Regions from separate parts of the Synechococcus sp. KORDI-49 genome, predicted to be linked through region 1. Evidence: predicted binding sites of a transcription regulator. Region 1 holds the regulator's gene; the other holds the start of a gene.
The links. The regulator HrcA, encoded in region 1, represses chaperone genes, less so after heat shock. The targets are predictions, from matches to a motif close to TTAGCACTCNNNNNNNNNGAGTGCTAA.

Region 1 (7,091 bases):
CACCAGCGAAGCGATCCGCGACTGGGTCACGAATGTGGAAACCACCCACTACATCCTCGGATCCGTCGCCGGTCCGCACCCCTACCCGATGCTGGTGCGTGATTTTCATGCGGTGATCGGTCAGGAGGCCAAGCAGCAGTGCCAGGAGGCCTTCGGTCGCCTTCCCGATGTGCTTCTGGCCTGCGTCGGTGGTGGCTCCAATGCGATGGGACTCTTCCACCCCTTTGTGCAGGACACCTCCGTTCGGTTGATCGGCGTGGAGGCCGCTGGTGATGGCGTCGACACCGGTCGTCACGCCGCCACCATCACCGAGGGGCGGGCGGGCGTGCTGCATGGCGCCATGAGTCTGCTGCTCCAGGACGGAGACGGACAGGTTCAGGAAGCCCACTCCATCAGTGCTGGACTGGATTACCCCGGTGTCGGCCCCGAGCACAGCTATCTGCGGGAGATCGGTCGGGCTGAGTACGGCGCCGTCACCGATCAGCAGGCGCTCGATGCCCTGCGTCTGGTCAGCGAACTGGAGGGCATCATTCCGGCCCTGGAGACCGCCCATGCCTTCGCCTGGCTGGAGACCCTCTGCCCCACGCTTCCCGAGGGCAGCGAGATCGTGATCAACTGCTCCGGTCGCGGCGACAAGGACGTCAACACCGTGGCGGAGAAGCTGGGGGACCAGCTCTGAGGCCGCGGTCGCTCAGCTGAGCAACAGCTCAAGGTGGCGTGCCACCCGCTGGACAGCAGCTTTCGCCGTGGCGTAGGCCATTCGCATCGGTCCCACCAGGGCCACCTGTCCGATGCCCTCGGATCCACATCGGTAGGGAGCCTGAACGACCGAGCAGGTCTGGAGAGCGGTATGGGGATGCTCCTCACCGATCCAGACCCGGGCCTGACTTCCCTGATTGACCAGCGCTTCGGGACGCTCATCGATCAGTTCCAGAAGCGGTCGCAGATCACTGGCGCTGTGGAATTCGGGTTCTGCCGCAAGGCGCGAAAATCCGTGCACCACCGTTGGTTCGCCGCCGGTCGGCGTGGGTTGATCCAGGGCGCTGCGCAGCACGCCTCCGCTTCGTTGCAGCTGTGGCGGCAAGGCATCCCAGTTCAGAGTCCCCTGTTCCAGCTGCCGATCGGTCCAGCGCTCCATCGCCGCCAGTTCCTCGGCAGCTCCATGGGGAAGCCTCAGGTTGAGGTGGCTGGCCCGGCCGCTGTCCTCCACCAGCAGCACCAGAAGCCTGTCTCCGCTCCTCACCAGCCGCACCGCTTCCAGCTGATTGCGGGGAGGGGCCGGCCGGGTGATCAGACTCATCAGCCCTGTGAAGTCCGTCAGTCGTCGCGCCAGTTGCAGCAGCAGATCGTCGAGGGCCGCCCAGCGCAGGCTGAGGCCCGCCAGCTCCCGTTCCAGTAGCTGCACCGCTGACCCGGGTTCCGGCAGCAGGCAGTCGACGTAGTGGCGGTAGCCCAGCGGGCTGGGAACCCGTCCGGCGGAGGTGTGCGGCTGCGTCAGCAGTCCGCGCTGCTCAAGAACGCCCATCGCGGACCGCACCGTGGCGGAGCTTGCGGGAATGCCGAAGCGTTGCACCAGGGTGCGGCTGCCAACGGGTTCGATCGTGTCCACATAGTGGTGGACCGTCGCCTGCAGCACCTGTCGTTGTCGGGCGGACAGGGGCTTCATCAGTAACGGGGCACCTGCGAATCCACCTGCACGCTCCAGGCGTCGATACCGCCCTCAAGGTTCCACACCTCTCCGTGCCTCTTCTGTTCCAACAGCCACAGGCCGAAATGCTGACTGCGCACACCGGCATGGCACAGCACCACCACAGGGCGGTCGGCCGGAAGTCGCGAAGGAACCGTGTCGAGCCAGTCCCCGGAACGGCTCAGCGGCAGATGAACCACCGCAGCCGGGAAAGGCGCGATGGCCAGTTCGGCGTCTTCCCGCACGTCCACCAGCTGCGGAGGGTTGTCGCCACTTTCGATCCATCGCTGCAGCTCCGCAGCGGTGATCGGTCGGGGATGAAGGTTTGCCATGGCGCCATTCTGCGGCGATGGACAAAGATGAAGTCACACGATGTTGCAGGCCCATGAAGGCCCGCCCCTTCCTGAGTGCGCTGATCGCAGTGCTGCTCTCCCTGCTGCTGATCACGCTTGGCGTGCTGTGGGCCATGGACCGCCGCAGCCCGCTCCGCTTGGCGGAGGCGTCGCCGGAGCTGCCTCGTGCTGCCAGGTTTGTGCCACGTCAGGCGGCTCTTTCCCTTCATTGGCTGGCGGATCCGTCCCGTCTGCCGGCCTATGTCCAGGCGGTGGCTCCCGCATCGGAACGACGACAGGCGCGAGACGCCGCGCGGCGCTGGCGCGAGGGCGTCTTCGCTCTGGCAGGACTGGATTACGACTCTGAGCTGGCCTCCTGGCTCGGCTCGGATGTCAGCCTCACCCTGCTGGATGCCGACGGATCCGGATCCGATCCCGGCTGGATCCTGGCTCTCTCCAGCCGCAGCAGCGATGGCGCCCGACTGTTTCTGCAGCGTTTCTGGCAAACCCGCAGCTTGGCCGGGACCGACCTGCAGGTGACCAGCTACCGCGGCATGGGTCTGATCAGTGGCCGTGGGGCTTTGCAGGGCAGGGCTCCGGTTCCTCTGGCCACGACGCTGATCGATGACGATCTGCTGCTGCTCGCGTCCGGTCGCGGCGTGCTGGAACAGGCCCTGGATGTGTCTCAACTGCAGGATCAGCACCAGCTGGGGGATGCGCAGTTGCAGCGTCAGCTGAAGGAGCTGGGTCAGGGGGTCGCCCTGATGACCGTGTCTCCCGCAGCTCTGCAGCACTGGTTCCAGCTGCCGGCGGCCCTTGCCGACCGGCCTGATCTGGAGGGGCTCGTGGCCCGGCTGCATCCGGACGGTCGTGATCTGGCGGTGGATGGTCTGCTGCGTTTCCGCGGCCCTCTGGACAGTGCCTCCTGGGCACCGGCCGATGGGCTGATTCCCGCAGCGGTCGGACGCCCCGTTTGGCTGGCGCAGCTGCAGGATCCTGGTCGTCTGATCCGTGCCGACGATGACCACCCCTTGGTGCAGTGGGTGGGTCCCCTGCTTCGGCACGTCCTCTCCGATCAGCCCGCGGCGGGTCAGATCGCTCGCCTTGATGACGGACCGCTGCTGTGGTTGCAGCAGGCGGAGAGCTGGCTGCTGGCCACCCGTCCTGGCCATCCGACCCGGTCATCGCTGAACGAGCGATTGCAGGAGGAGGGGCTGGCCCGCTCCGAGCTCTCCGGAGACGGCGAAACGCTGCAGGTCTGGACGCGGCTGGTGCGTCAGCGAGGACGCGGAGAGGGGCTGGATGCCCAGCTCGCCGTCGCCAGTGCCGGTGAGGCGGATCTCGACTGGTGGGGAGATTCCCTGGCCGCGCTGGAGCGTCGCAGGGAATCGCGAGGCATCTCGGATCGTCAGAACCAGTGGCATGCCCTTCAAGGGGCCGAAGCGGCCAGTCAGTCCTTGCTGCTGGCGGATCAACCGGCCCGCAGCCTGCTGGGCCGCTGGTACCCGTGGAGGCTGGTGCAGGCACTCTCGGGTGATCCGCTTCAGGCGAGGGTCAAAGGTCTCGCCCTGGCGCTCGAGAGTGATCACAACGATGGGAACCGCTCCGTGCTGCCGATGCATGCCCGCCTCGAACTCGGTTGAGCTGCTGCTGTTGCGGCATGGCATCGCTGAGGAGCGTCCCGGTGGGCTGGATCATCCGGATCGGGCTCTCACCGCCCGGGGGCGCCAGCGGACCCGGGCCGTCATCGACGCACTCGTGTCCCGCGGCCTCTGTGTTGAACGCTTGATCACCAGTCCTTACCGGCGGGCACTGGAGACCGCGCAGATCGCCTGCGATGCCGGCCTCAGCCCTCAGCTGGAGCCGCACCCCAGGCTTCAGCCCGGTGGTGCGGCCGCCTCTCTGGTGCAGGCCTTGAGCGGGCGGGTCGGCTTGGTGGGCCATGAGCCTGATCTCAGCGATCTGGCCTGCTCCCTGCTGGGTCTGGTGCCGGGCTCTCTGGCGCTGCGCAAGGCCGGAGTCATCCAACTGCGAGGTTCAGGCGGGAGCTGGCAGCTGCAGGCCCTGCTGCGGCCTGGACTGCTACTGGGCTCAGACGCTCCGGCTTAGGTTGCCAGCAGCGGCATCGAGGCGTTGGCACAGCAGCAGTCCGGCGAACTGCGCCATGCGCGCACCGGAATCGAACTTCGGCCCGGCCTGGACGGTGTTCCGGCCACCCAGTCCGCCATCTGCGACATCGATGGTCAGAAGGGCCTGCTCACCTACCGGGGGATCCCGGTGGATGACCTGGCGGCCAACAGCAGTTTTCTCGAAACCGCGTTCCTGTTGATCTGGGGTGAGCTGCCCACGCGCGATCAGCTCGAGGCCTTCGAGCACCAGGTGCAGATGCACCGGCGGGTGAGCTTCCGGGTGAGGGACATGATGAAGTGCTTCCCGGCCTCCGGCCATCCGATGGACGCGCTGCAGTCGAGCGCCGCCTCGTTGGGGCTGTTCTATTCCCGGCGGGCGATCGATGACCCGCAGTACATCTATGACGCCGTGGTCAGGCTGATCGCCAAGATCCCGACGATGGTGGCGGCTTTTCAGCTCATCCGGAAGGGTCAGGATCCGATCCAGCCCCGGGACGATCTGGCCTACTCCGCCAATTTCCTCTACATGCTCACGGAGCGGGAGCCGGACCCCCTGGCCGCCCGGATCTTCGATCGCTGCCTGATCCTGCACGCCGAGCACAGCCTCAACGCCAGCACCTTCAGCGCCCGTGTCACCGCCAGTACCCTCACCGACCCGTACGCCGTGGTGGCGTCTGCCGTGGGCACCTTGGCCGGCCCATTGCATGGAGGTGCCAACGAGGATGTGCTCGCCATGCTCGAGCAGATCGGCTCAGCGGAGAACGCCGGCGGCTACCTCGATGAGGCGATGGCCGCGAAGCGAAAGATCATGGGGTTCGGCCATCGTGAATACAGGGTGAAGGATCCCCGCGCCGTGATCCTCCAGGTTCTCGCTGAGGAGATGTTCGCCCGTTTCGGCCATGACGGCCTCTACGACGTGGCACGGGGGCTTGAGGTGGCGGCCGAGTCCCGACTGGGGGCCAAGGGCATTTACCCCAACGTCGATTTCTATTCCGGGCTTGTGTACCGCAAGCTCGGAATTCCCCGGGATCTGTTCACACCGGTGTTCGCTATCGCGCGGGTGGCAGGCTGGCTCGCCCACTGGCGTGAGCAACTCGGTGCCAACCGTATTTTCCGGCCCTCGCAGATCTATTCAGGCTCCGAACCACGCTCCTGGACGCCCATCAGTGAGCGTGAACCGGCTGCGGCCGCCTAAGTTGCAGGCACTTCCGACGACACCATGGTGAGCCCGGGACTGGACCTGGAATCGAGTTTCAGTCAGGCCCTCGAAGGCCTGGGACTCTCAGCGGACGTGGCCCGTCTGCTCTGGCTTCCTCTGCCGATGCTGCTGGTGCTGATCGCAGCGGTGGTCGGCGTGCTGGTGTCCGTCTGGCTGGAGCGCAAGATCTCCGCCGCCGTCCAGCAGCGCATCGGACCCGAGTACGCCGGTGCCCTCGGTGTTCTTCAGCCGCTGGCTGACGGCCTCAAGCTGCTGGTGAAGGAGGACATCATTCCGGCGCGGGCCGACAGTCTCCTGTTCACGCTTGGGCCAGTGCTGGTGGTGATCCCGGTGATCATCTCCTGGCTGATCATCCCCTTCGGCCAGAACCTGCTGATCAGCAACGTCGGCGTCGGCATTTTTCTCTGGATCGCCTTCAGCAGCATCCAACCCATCGGCCTGCTGATGAGTGGCTATGCCTCCAACAACAAGTACTCCCTGTTGGGTGGACTGCGCGCCGCCGCTCAGTCGATCAGCTACGAGATTCCCCTGGCATTGGCTGTGCTGGCCATCGTGATGATGAGCAACTCGCTCAGCACCGTTGACATCGTCAGTCAGCAGACGGGGGCTGGCATTCTCAGCTGGAACATCTGGCGTCAGCCGGTGGGCTTCCTGATCTTCTGGATCTGTGCCCTGGCCGAATGTGAGCGACTTCCCTTCGACCTTCCTGAAGCAGAGGAAGAACTGGTGGCGGGCTACCAGACCGAGTACGCCGGCATGAAATTCGCCCTCTTCTATCTGGCCGGTTACATCAACCTCGTGCTCTCGGCAGTGCTGGTTTCAGTGCTGTATCTGGGTGGTTGGGGTTTCCCGATCCCCGTGGAATGGCTGGCTGGTTGGCTCGGGCAATCCGTGGATGCACCGGTGGTTCAGGTGATCACCGGTTCCGTCGGCATCGTGATGACCGTGCTGAAGGCCTATCTGCTGGTGTTCGTGGCCATCCTCCTGCGTTGGACCACCCCTCGGGTCCGCATCGATCAGCTCCTGGATTTGGGCTGGAAGTTCCTCCTGCCTCTCGCTCTTGTGAACCTTCTGGTGACTGCCGCCCTCAAGCTGGCCTTCCCCGTCGCTTTCGGCGGCTGACCTGAACCTCCTTAAAGGTCCTGTGCCGTCATCATGGGCGCAGGCTTTTCACATCCTTCCTTTTCACCAGCCCTCGATCCATGTTCGGATTCCTCAGACAGGTCGGCGACTACACCCGGGATGCGGTGGATGCGGCCCGCAATCTGGCCCAGGGATTCGCGGTCACCTTCGATCACATGAAGCGCCGTCCGGTGACGGTGCAATACCCCTACGAGAAGTTGATCCCGTCCGAGCGTTATCGCGGACGGATCCACTACGAGTTCGACAAGTGCATCGCCTGTGAGGTGTGTGTCCGGGTCTGTCCGATCAACCTGCCGGTGGTCGACTGGGTGATGAACAAAGCCACCAAAAAGAAGGAGCTGCGGAACTATTCCATCGATTTCGGGGTCTGCATCTTCTGCGGCAACTGCGTTGAGTACTGTCCCACCAACTGCCTGTCGATGACCGAGGAGTACGAGCTGGCGGCTTTCGATCGCCACAGCCTCAACTACGACAACGTCGCGCTCGGCCGTCTGCCCACCAGCGTCACCACCGATCCTTCGGTCCAGCCGCTGCGCGAGCTGGCGTACCTGCCCGCCGGTGAAATGTCCCCTCACGGTGTG
Region 2 (7,091 bases), 290 kb from region 1:
CATGAAACGGTGACGTTGTGGTGAATCCGGGAAAGTGAGGCCTGCAGACGGATGGAGCGTTAGGTTGATTCTGCAAAAGGTCTTAAGAACCCACCGTCACGGGTGAACGTGAACAAAAGCTCTACCAGCGGTTCAGGCCAGACCGGAACAGTCGCTCCGGTGGTCCTCACCATTCTTGATGGCTGGGGCCATCGGGAGGACTCCGACAACAACGCCATCCGCTCGGCTGAGACGCCGGTGATGGAGGCCCTCCGCCATGCCTATCCCAGCACTCTGATCCAGGCCAGCGGTTCCCACGTCGGACTGCCGGACCAGCAGATGGGCAATTCCGAGGTGGGGCACCTCACTATCGGTGCCGGCCGGATCATCCGCCAGGAGCTGGTGCGCATCAGCGACACCGTTCGCGATGACCAGCTTCGTCACACCCCGGCCCTGAAGGAGCTCGCCGAGCGGGTGAAGAGCAACGGCGGCACCCTGCATCTTCTCGGTCTCTGCTCCGACGGTGGAGTGCACAGCCATGTGGATCACCTCTGCGGCCTGATTCGCTGGGCCGCCGACAGCGGCATCAGCCGCCTGGCGATTCACGCCATCACCGACGGCCGCGACACGCCCACTCAGAGCGCTCTGGGGTACATCAACCAGGTGCAGGCGGCGATCGACGCCGCGGGTGTCGGGGTCGTCGCCAGCCTCTGCGGCCGTTACTGGGCCATGGACCGGGACAAGCGCTGGGAGCGCACGGAAAAGGCCTACGACCTTTACACCGATCCCGATCGCCCTCGGACCGACAGCAGCCCGGAACAAGTGCTCAGCGCCAGCTATGCCGGCGGAACCACCGATGAATTCCTCGAGCCTGTGCGCCTGCAGGACGTGGTGATGCAGGACGGTGATGCCGTGCTGCTCTTCAACTTCCGCCCCGACCGCGCCCGTCAGATTGTTCAGACCCTGTGTCTGCCCTCCCACGACGGCTTCCAGCGCCGCCACACCCCGAAGCTCGATGTGGTCACCTTCACCCAGGTGGAGCAGGACCTGCCCGTGGTGGTGGCCTTCCCCCCCGAACCCCTCGACGACCTACTGGGTCAGGTGGTGGCCGGCCAGGGGCTGCGCCAGTACCGCACGGCTGAAACGGAGAAATACCCCCACGTCACCTATTTCATGAACGGGGGCATCGAGAAACCGCTGGCGGGTGAGGATCGCCACCTGGTGCCCTCCCCCCGGGTGGCCACCTATGACCTCTCACCGGCGATGTCCGCCGATCAACTCACCGACAGCTGCATCACCGCCATCGAGAAGGGGATCTACACCCTGGTGGTGATCAACTACGCCAACCCCGACATGGTGGGGCACACCGGTGTGATGGAGGCCGCCACCGAAGCGATCGCCACGGTGGATCGCTGCATCGGCCGTCTGCTCGACGCTGTGGGCCGCATGGGAGGAACGATGCTGATCACCGCTGATCACGGCAACGCCGAACTGATGCAGGGTCCTGACGGTGCCGCCTGGACCGCGCACACCACCAACCCGGTGCCGGTGATCCTGGTGGAGGGGGAACGGCGCAAGCTGCCCGGCCATGGCAATTCCATCCAGCTGCGCGGTGATGGTGGCCTGGCCGACATTGCCCCCACCCTGCTGGAGATCCTCAGCCTGCCTCAACCGGAAGCGATGACAGGCCGCAGCCTGATCGAGCCGATGGCTGGGGTCGACCGCGACGCCATCTCCGCCCGTCTCCCCCTGACCGTCTGAACGCGATGCTCATCACGATTCTGTCCTGGACCTGGATCGGCACCGGCCTGCTGCTCATCCTTCTGGTGCTGCTGCACAGTCCCAAAGGGGGCGGCATGGGCGGGCTGGCGGCGAGCGGCAGCTCGATGTTCAGCAGCGCCAGCAGCGCCGAAGCCACGCTCAACCGCGCCACCTGGACCTGCCTGGCGGTGTTCCTGAGCCTCGCCGTGATCCTCAGCGCCGGCTGGCTGGGTTGAGCCGCTGCGAAGCCGGCAAGATCTTCCTGCTCGGGGTGGGAGCCCAGAAATGCGGCACCACCTGGCTGGAGTCGGAACTGTCGGGGACCTCCTGGTTCAGCAACGGCGGGATCAAGGAATTCCACGTGTTCAACAAGCTGGTCGCCCAGCGCAGGAACAATCCGGCGAAGGCCATGATCCGGCGACGCCGCAAGGGAAAGCTGGACCTGATCCGGTTGCAGGAGGCGATGCGCCTCTCACCGGAGCTGTACTTCGACCATTTCGACTACCTGCATCTGCGGGAGGCCGCAGTCACCCATGTCGGCGATATCACCCCGGCCTACTCGATGCTTCCTCAGAGCAGCTTCGAGCTCATTCGCGAAGGGCTGACAGCCCGGGGATTCACGATCCGGGTGATCCTGCTGATGCGCGATCCCGTCGAACGGGCTTGGTCACAACTGCGCATGCGCAACCGGCTGCGGCATGAACGGCAGAACGCAGCCAGAGTCACAGCCGAGCAGGAAGTGAGCCAGCTGCGCAGCTTCTACCGCAAACCCAACTGCCGGTCGCGCACCACCTACGAGCGGATGGCCGAGACCCTCGAGGCGGTCTTTTCCTCGGAGGAGATCTTCTACGGCTTCTACGAAACATTGTTCCAACAGAGCGAGATCAACCGGCTCACCGACTTTCTCGAGGCTCCTGCCCTGACGCCTCAGTTCAACCGCGTCGTGCATGCCTCACCCAAGCAGAGCGAAACAGTGGAGGGACTGGATGCGGTGTTGAACGACATGCGCGCCTTCTTCGCCCCCACCTACGACTGGGCCCGCCGACGGTTCGGCCCACGCGTGCCCACGGGCTGGCGCTGACGGCCGCAGCCATGAAAAAAGCCCCCGCAGAAGCGGGGGCCGGATGATCACCAGGTTGATCGACTGGATCAGTAGTCGAAGTCGCCGCCGCCCATGCCGCCGCCGGCGGGAGCTGCGTCCTTCTTCTCGGGCAGGTCAGCCACGATGCACTCGGTGGTCAGCACCATGCCGGCGATGGAGGCGGCATTCTGCAGACCGGAGCGGGTCACCTTGGCGGGATCGACGATGCCGGCAGCCAGCATGTCGACGTAATCACCGGTGGCAGCGTTGTAGCCCTCGCTGATGGAGCGGGACTTGACGTTCTCGGCCACGACGGCACCGTTGGCGCCGGCATTTTCAGCGATGCGCATCAGCGGAGCGGTGAGAGCCGCAGCCACGATGTTGGCGCCGATCAGCTCCTCACCGGAGAGGTTGCCGTTGGCCCACTCCTCGAGAGCTGGAGCCAGGTGGGCCAGGGTGGTGCCGCCGCCAGGGACGATGCCCTCCTCGACAGCCGCCTTGGTGGCGTTGATGGCGTCCTCAAGACGAAGCTTCTTGTCCTTCATCTCGGTCTCGGTGGCTGCACCGACCTTCACCACAGCAACGCCACCGGCCAGCTTGGCCAGACGCTCCTGCAGCTTCTCCTTGTCGTAGGTGGAGTCGGTCTCATCCATCTGCTTCTTGATCTGCTCGCAGCGGGCGCCGACAGCCACCTCGTTGCCCTCGGCCACGATGGTGGTGGTGTCCTTGTTGATGGTGATGCGGCGGGCCGTGCCCAGCATCTCCAGCTTGGCGTTCTCCAGCTTGAGGCCGGCGTCCTCGGTGATCAGCTGACCGTTGGTCAGCACCGCCATGTCCTCGAGCATGGCCTTGCGGCGGTCACCGAAACCGGGAGCCTTGACGGCAGCCACGTTCAGCACACCACGGATGCGGTTCACCACAAGAGTGGCGAGCGCTTCCTTCTCGATGTCCTCGGCGATGATCAGCAGGGGCTTGCCGGTGCGGGCGATCTGCTCCAGAACAGGCACCAGGTCCTGCACCAGGCCGATCTTCTTGTCGGTGAGGAGGATGTAGGGCTCGTCGAGCACCGCTTCCATCCGCTCGGTGTCGGTGGCGAAGTAGGGGGAGATGTAGCCCTTGTCGAAGCGCATGCCCTCGGTGACCTCCAGTTCGGTCTCCATGGACTTGCCCTCTTCCAGGGAAATCACGCCTTCCTTGCCGACCTTGTCCATGGCGTCGGCGATCATCTGGCCGACTTCCTCGTCGTTGCCGGCGGAGATGGTGCCCACCTGGGCGATGGCACCGCTGTCAGCGATGGGCTTGGCCTGCTCCTTGATCTTGCCGACCAGGAAATCGGAGGCCTTGTCGATGCCCTTCTTGAGGGTGATGGCGTTCGCACCGGCAGCCACGTTGCGCAGACCCGCCTTGACCATGGCGTGGGCCAGAACGGTGGCCGTGGTGGTGCCGTCACCGGCGGCGTCGTTGGTCTTGGAGGCGGCCTGACGGATCAGGGCGACACCGGTGTTCTCGATGTGATCTTCGAGCTCGATCTCCTTGGCGATGGTGACACCGTCATTGATGATCTGAGGAGCGCCGAACTTCTTCTCCAGCACGACGTTGCGACCCTTGGGTCCGAGGGTCACGGCAACGGACTCGGCCAGGATGTCGATGCCTTTTTCGAGAGCGCGGCGGGCGTTCTCGTTGTAAATGATGCGCTTGGCCATGGAAGGCGTGTCCTTATGAATGAAGTGGGGTGATCGGAAAGTGCTGGGCGTCAGCGGACAACCGCGTCAGCTGACGACAGCCAGGATGTCCTTCTCGGACAGGAGCACGTACTCGTCGCCGCTGAGCTTGATGTCAGTACCGGCGTACTTGCTGTAGAGCACCTTGTCGCCGACGCCGACCTCGGGGGCCTGACGACTGCCGTCGTCGTTGCGCTTGCCGGGACCCACCTGGACCACTTCGCCCACCTGGGGCTTTTCCTGGGCGGTGTCGGGCAGAAGGATGCCGCCGGCGGTGGTCTCTTCGGAGGCGGACACCTTGATGAAGATGCGATCACCGAGAGGCTTGACGGTCGAGACGCTGAGGGAAACAGCTGCCATGGGTTCTTGCAGGGGCAGGGACAGGGCGCCGCAGCGCCACACATCGACACGAGCTAGCACTCGATGCCAACGAGTGCCAACGTATTCATTCGCCCTGCCCCTCCACCAGCACCCTGACTGTGCGGGTGACCGAACCGGGGAGGGTCCACCACAGCAGTGGTATGGTTGCGCCGCTCCGAATGGGCCCGAGCGCGCTGCGCCTGCTCCCGAATCCCTTCTTCTTATGGTCGCTTCTGCTCCTGCATCCGCCGGCACCAAGGGCGTGGTTCGCCAGGTGATTGGCCCGGTTCTGGACGTGGAATTCCCAGCCGGGAAACTGCCGAAGATCTACAACGCTCTGCGCATCGAGGCGAAGAACACCGCCGGTCAGGACGTCGCTCTGACCGCCGAGGTTCAGCAGCTGCTGGGCGATCACCGCGTCCGCGCCGTTGCCATGAGCGGCACCGACGGTCTGGTGCGCGGCATGGAAGCCGTCGACACCGGCTCCCCGATCACCGTGCCCGTCGGAGAAGCCACTCTCGGCCGCATCTTCAACGTTCTCGGCGAGCCTGTTGACGAGCAAGGCCCCGTCAACGCCTCCGCCACAGCCCCCATCCACCGCGAAGCTCCCAAGCTCACCGAGCTGGAGACCAAGCCCCGGGTGTTCGAGACCGGCATCAAGGTGATCGACCTGCTGGCTCCCTACCGCCAGGGCGGCAAGGTCGGCCTGTTCGGTGGTGCCGGTGTCGGCAAGACCGTTCTGATTCAGGAACTGATCAACAACATCGCCAAGGAACACGGTGGTGTGTCCGTGTTCGGCGGCGTGGGTGAACGCACCCGTGAGGGCAACGACCTCTACGAGGAATTCAAGGAGTCCGGAGTGATCAACTCCGACGACCTCTCCAAGTCGAAGGTGGCTCTCTGCTACGGCCAGATGAACGAGCCCCCCGGCGCGCGCATGCGCGTGGGCCTCTCCGCACTGACCATGGCGGAGCACTTCCGTGACGTAAACAAGCAGGACGTGCTGCTGTTCGTCGACAACATCTTCCGCTTCGTGCAGGCCGGCTCCGAGGTGTCCGCACTTCTGGGCCGCATGCCGTCTGCTGTGGGCTACCAGCCCACCCTCGGCACCGACGTCGGCGCCCTGCAGGAGCGCGTCGCCTCCACCGTGGAAGGTTCGATCACGTCGATCCAGGCCGTCTACGTCCCTGCTGACGACCTCACCGACCCCGCTCCCGCCACCACCTTCGCCCACCTGGACGCCACCACGGTGCTCAACCGCGCCCTGGCATCCAAAGGCATCTATCCCGCTGTGGATCCCCTGGATTCCACCAGCACCATGCTTCAGCCGGCCGTTGTGGGTGATGACCACTACCGCACCGCCCGCGCTGTGCAGTCGACCCTGCAGCGCTACAAGGAGCTTCAGGACATCATCGCGATTCTCGGTCTCGACGAACTCTCCGAGGAGGACCGTCAGACCGTCAACCGGGCCCGCAAGGTGGAGAAGTTCCTCTCCCAGCCTTTCTTTGTGGCCGAGATCTTCACCGGCATGTCCGGCGTTTACGTGAAGCTGGAGGAGACCATCTCCGGCTTCAACCAGATCCTCTCCGGTGAGCTGGACCACCTGCCCGAGCAGGCCTTCTACCTGGTGGGCAACATCGATCAGGCCAAGGCCAAGGCCGAGAAGATCGCTGCTGAGGCCAACTGATGAGCGGTTCTCTGACCCTGCGCGTTCTGGCCACGGACCAGAACGTGTTTGACGGCAGCGCTGATGAAGTGATTCTGCCCAGCACCACAGGCCAGCTCGGCATCCTGCCCGGCCATATCTCTCTGCTGACGGCGATTGATGTCGGTGTTCTTCGCGTCCGTACCAACAGCGGCTGGAGTTCCATCGCCCTGATGGGAGGTTTCGCTGAGGTGGATGCCGACGAGGTCACTGTTCTGGTGAACGGCGCCGAACTGGGCAGCAACATCGACGGCAACTCCGCCGAGGCAGAGTTCCAGTCCGCCAGCAGCGCGGTGGCCGGCATGGAAGGGAAGCCCGCATCTCCCGAGAAGCTGAAAGCCCAGCAGCAGCTCAATGTCGCCCGCGCCCGCATGCAGGCCAGCAAAGTTGCCGGCTGATCGTCCTTGCGTTCATTGATCTTGTCCCCGGGAGCGTTGCTTCCGGGTTTTTTTATTGGCCAAGATGCCAAGAACAAAAAAGAGCA

Region 2: a site for HrcA is predicted at 4,956-4,982, ahead of groES (co-chaperone GroES). Genes of this name have one in related genera too.

The regions. Positions count from the first base shown of each region.
Region 1 is NZ_CP006270.1:1,332,166-1,339,256, reverse strand. It holds gene trpB (tryptophan synthase subunit beta) at 1-679, shown strand, start outside; gene KR49_RS06955 (heat-inducible transcriptional repressor HrcA) at 692-1,666, opposite strand; gene KR49_RS06950 (rhodanese-like domain-containing protein) at 1,666-2,019, opposite strand; gene KR49_RS06945 (DUF3352 domain-containing protein) at 2,073-3,662, shown strand; gene KR49_RS06940 (histidine phosphatase family protein) at 3,640-4,128, shown strand; gene KR49_RS06935 (citrate synthase) at 4,153-5,343, shown strand; gene nuoH (NADH-quinone oxidoreductase subunit NuoH) at 5,371-6,489, shown strand; gene ndhI (NAD(P)H-quinone oxidoreductase subunit I) at 6,570-7,091, shown strand, end outside.
Region 2 is NZ_CP006270.1:1,040,469-1,047,559, forward strand. It holds gene pyrR (bifunctional pyr operon transcriptional regulator/uracil phosphoribosyltransferase PyrR) at 1-3, opposite strand, end outside; gene gpmI (2,3-bisphosphoglycerate-independent phosphoglycerate mutase) at 103-1,740, shown strand; gene secG (preprotein translocase subunit SecG) at 1,746-1,976, shown strand; gene KR49_RS05580 (sulfotransferase domain-containing protein) at 1,973-2,821, shown strand; gene groL (chaperonin GroEL) at 2,890-4,524, opposite strand; gene groES (co-chaperone GroES) at 4,591-4,902, opposite strand; gene atpD (F0F1 ATP synthase subunit beta) at 5,126-6,589, shown strand; gene atpC (ATP synthase F1 subunit epsilon) at 6,589-7,005, shown strand.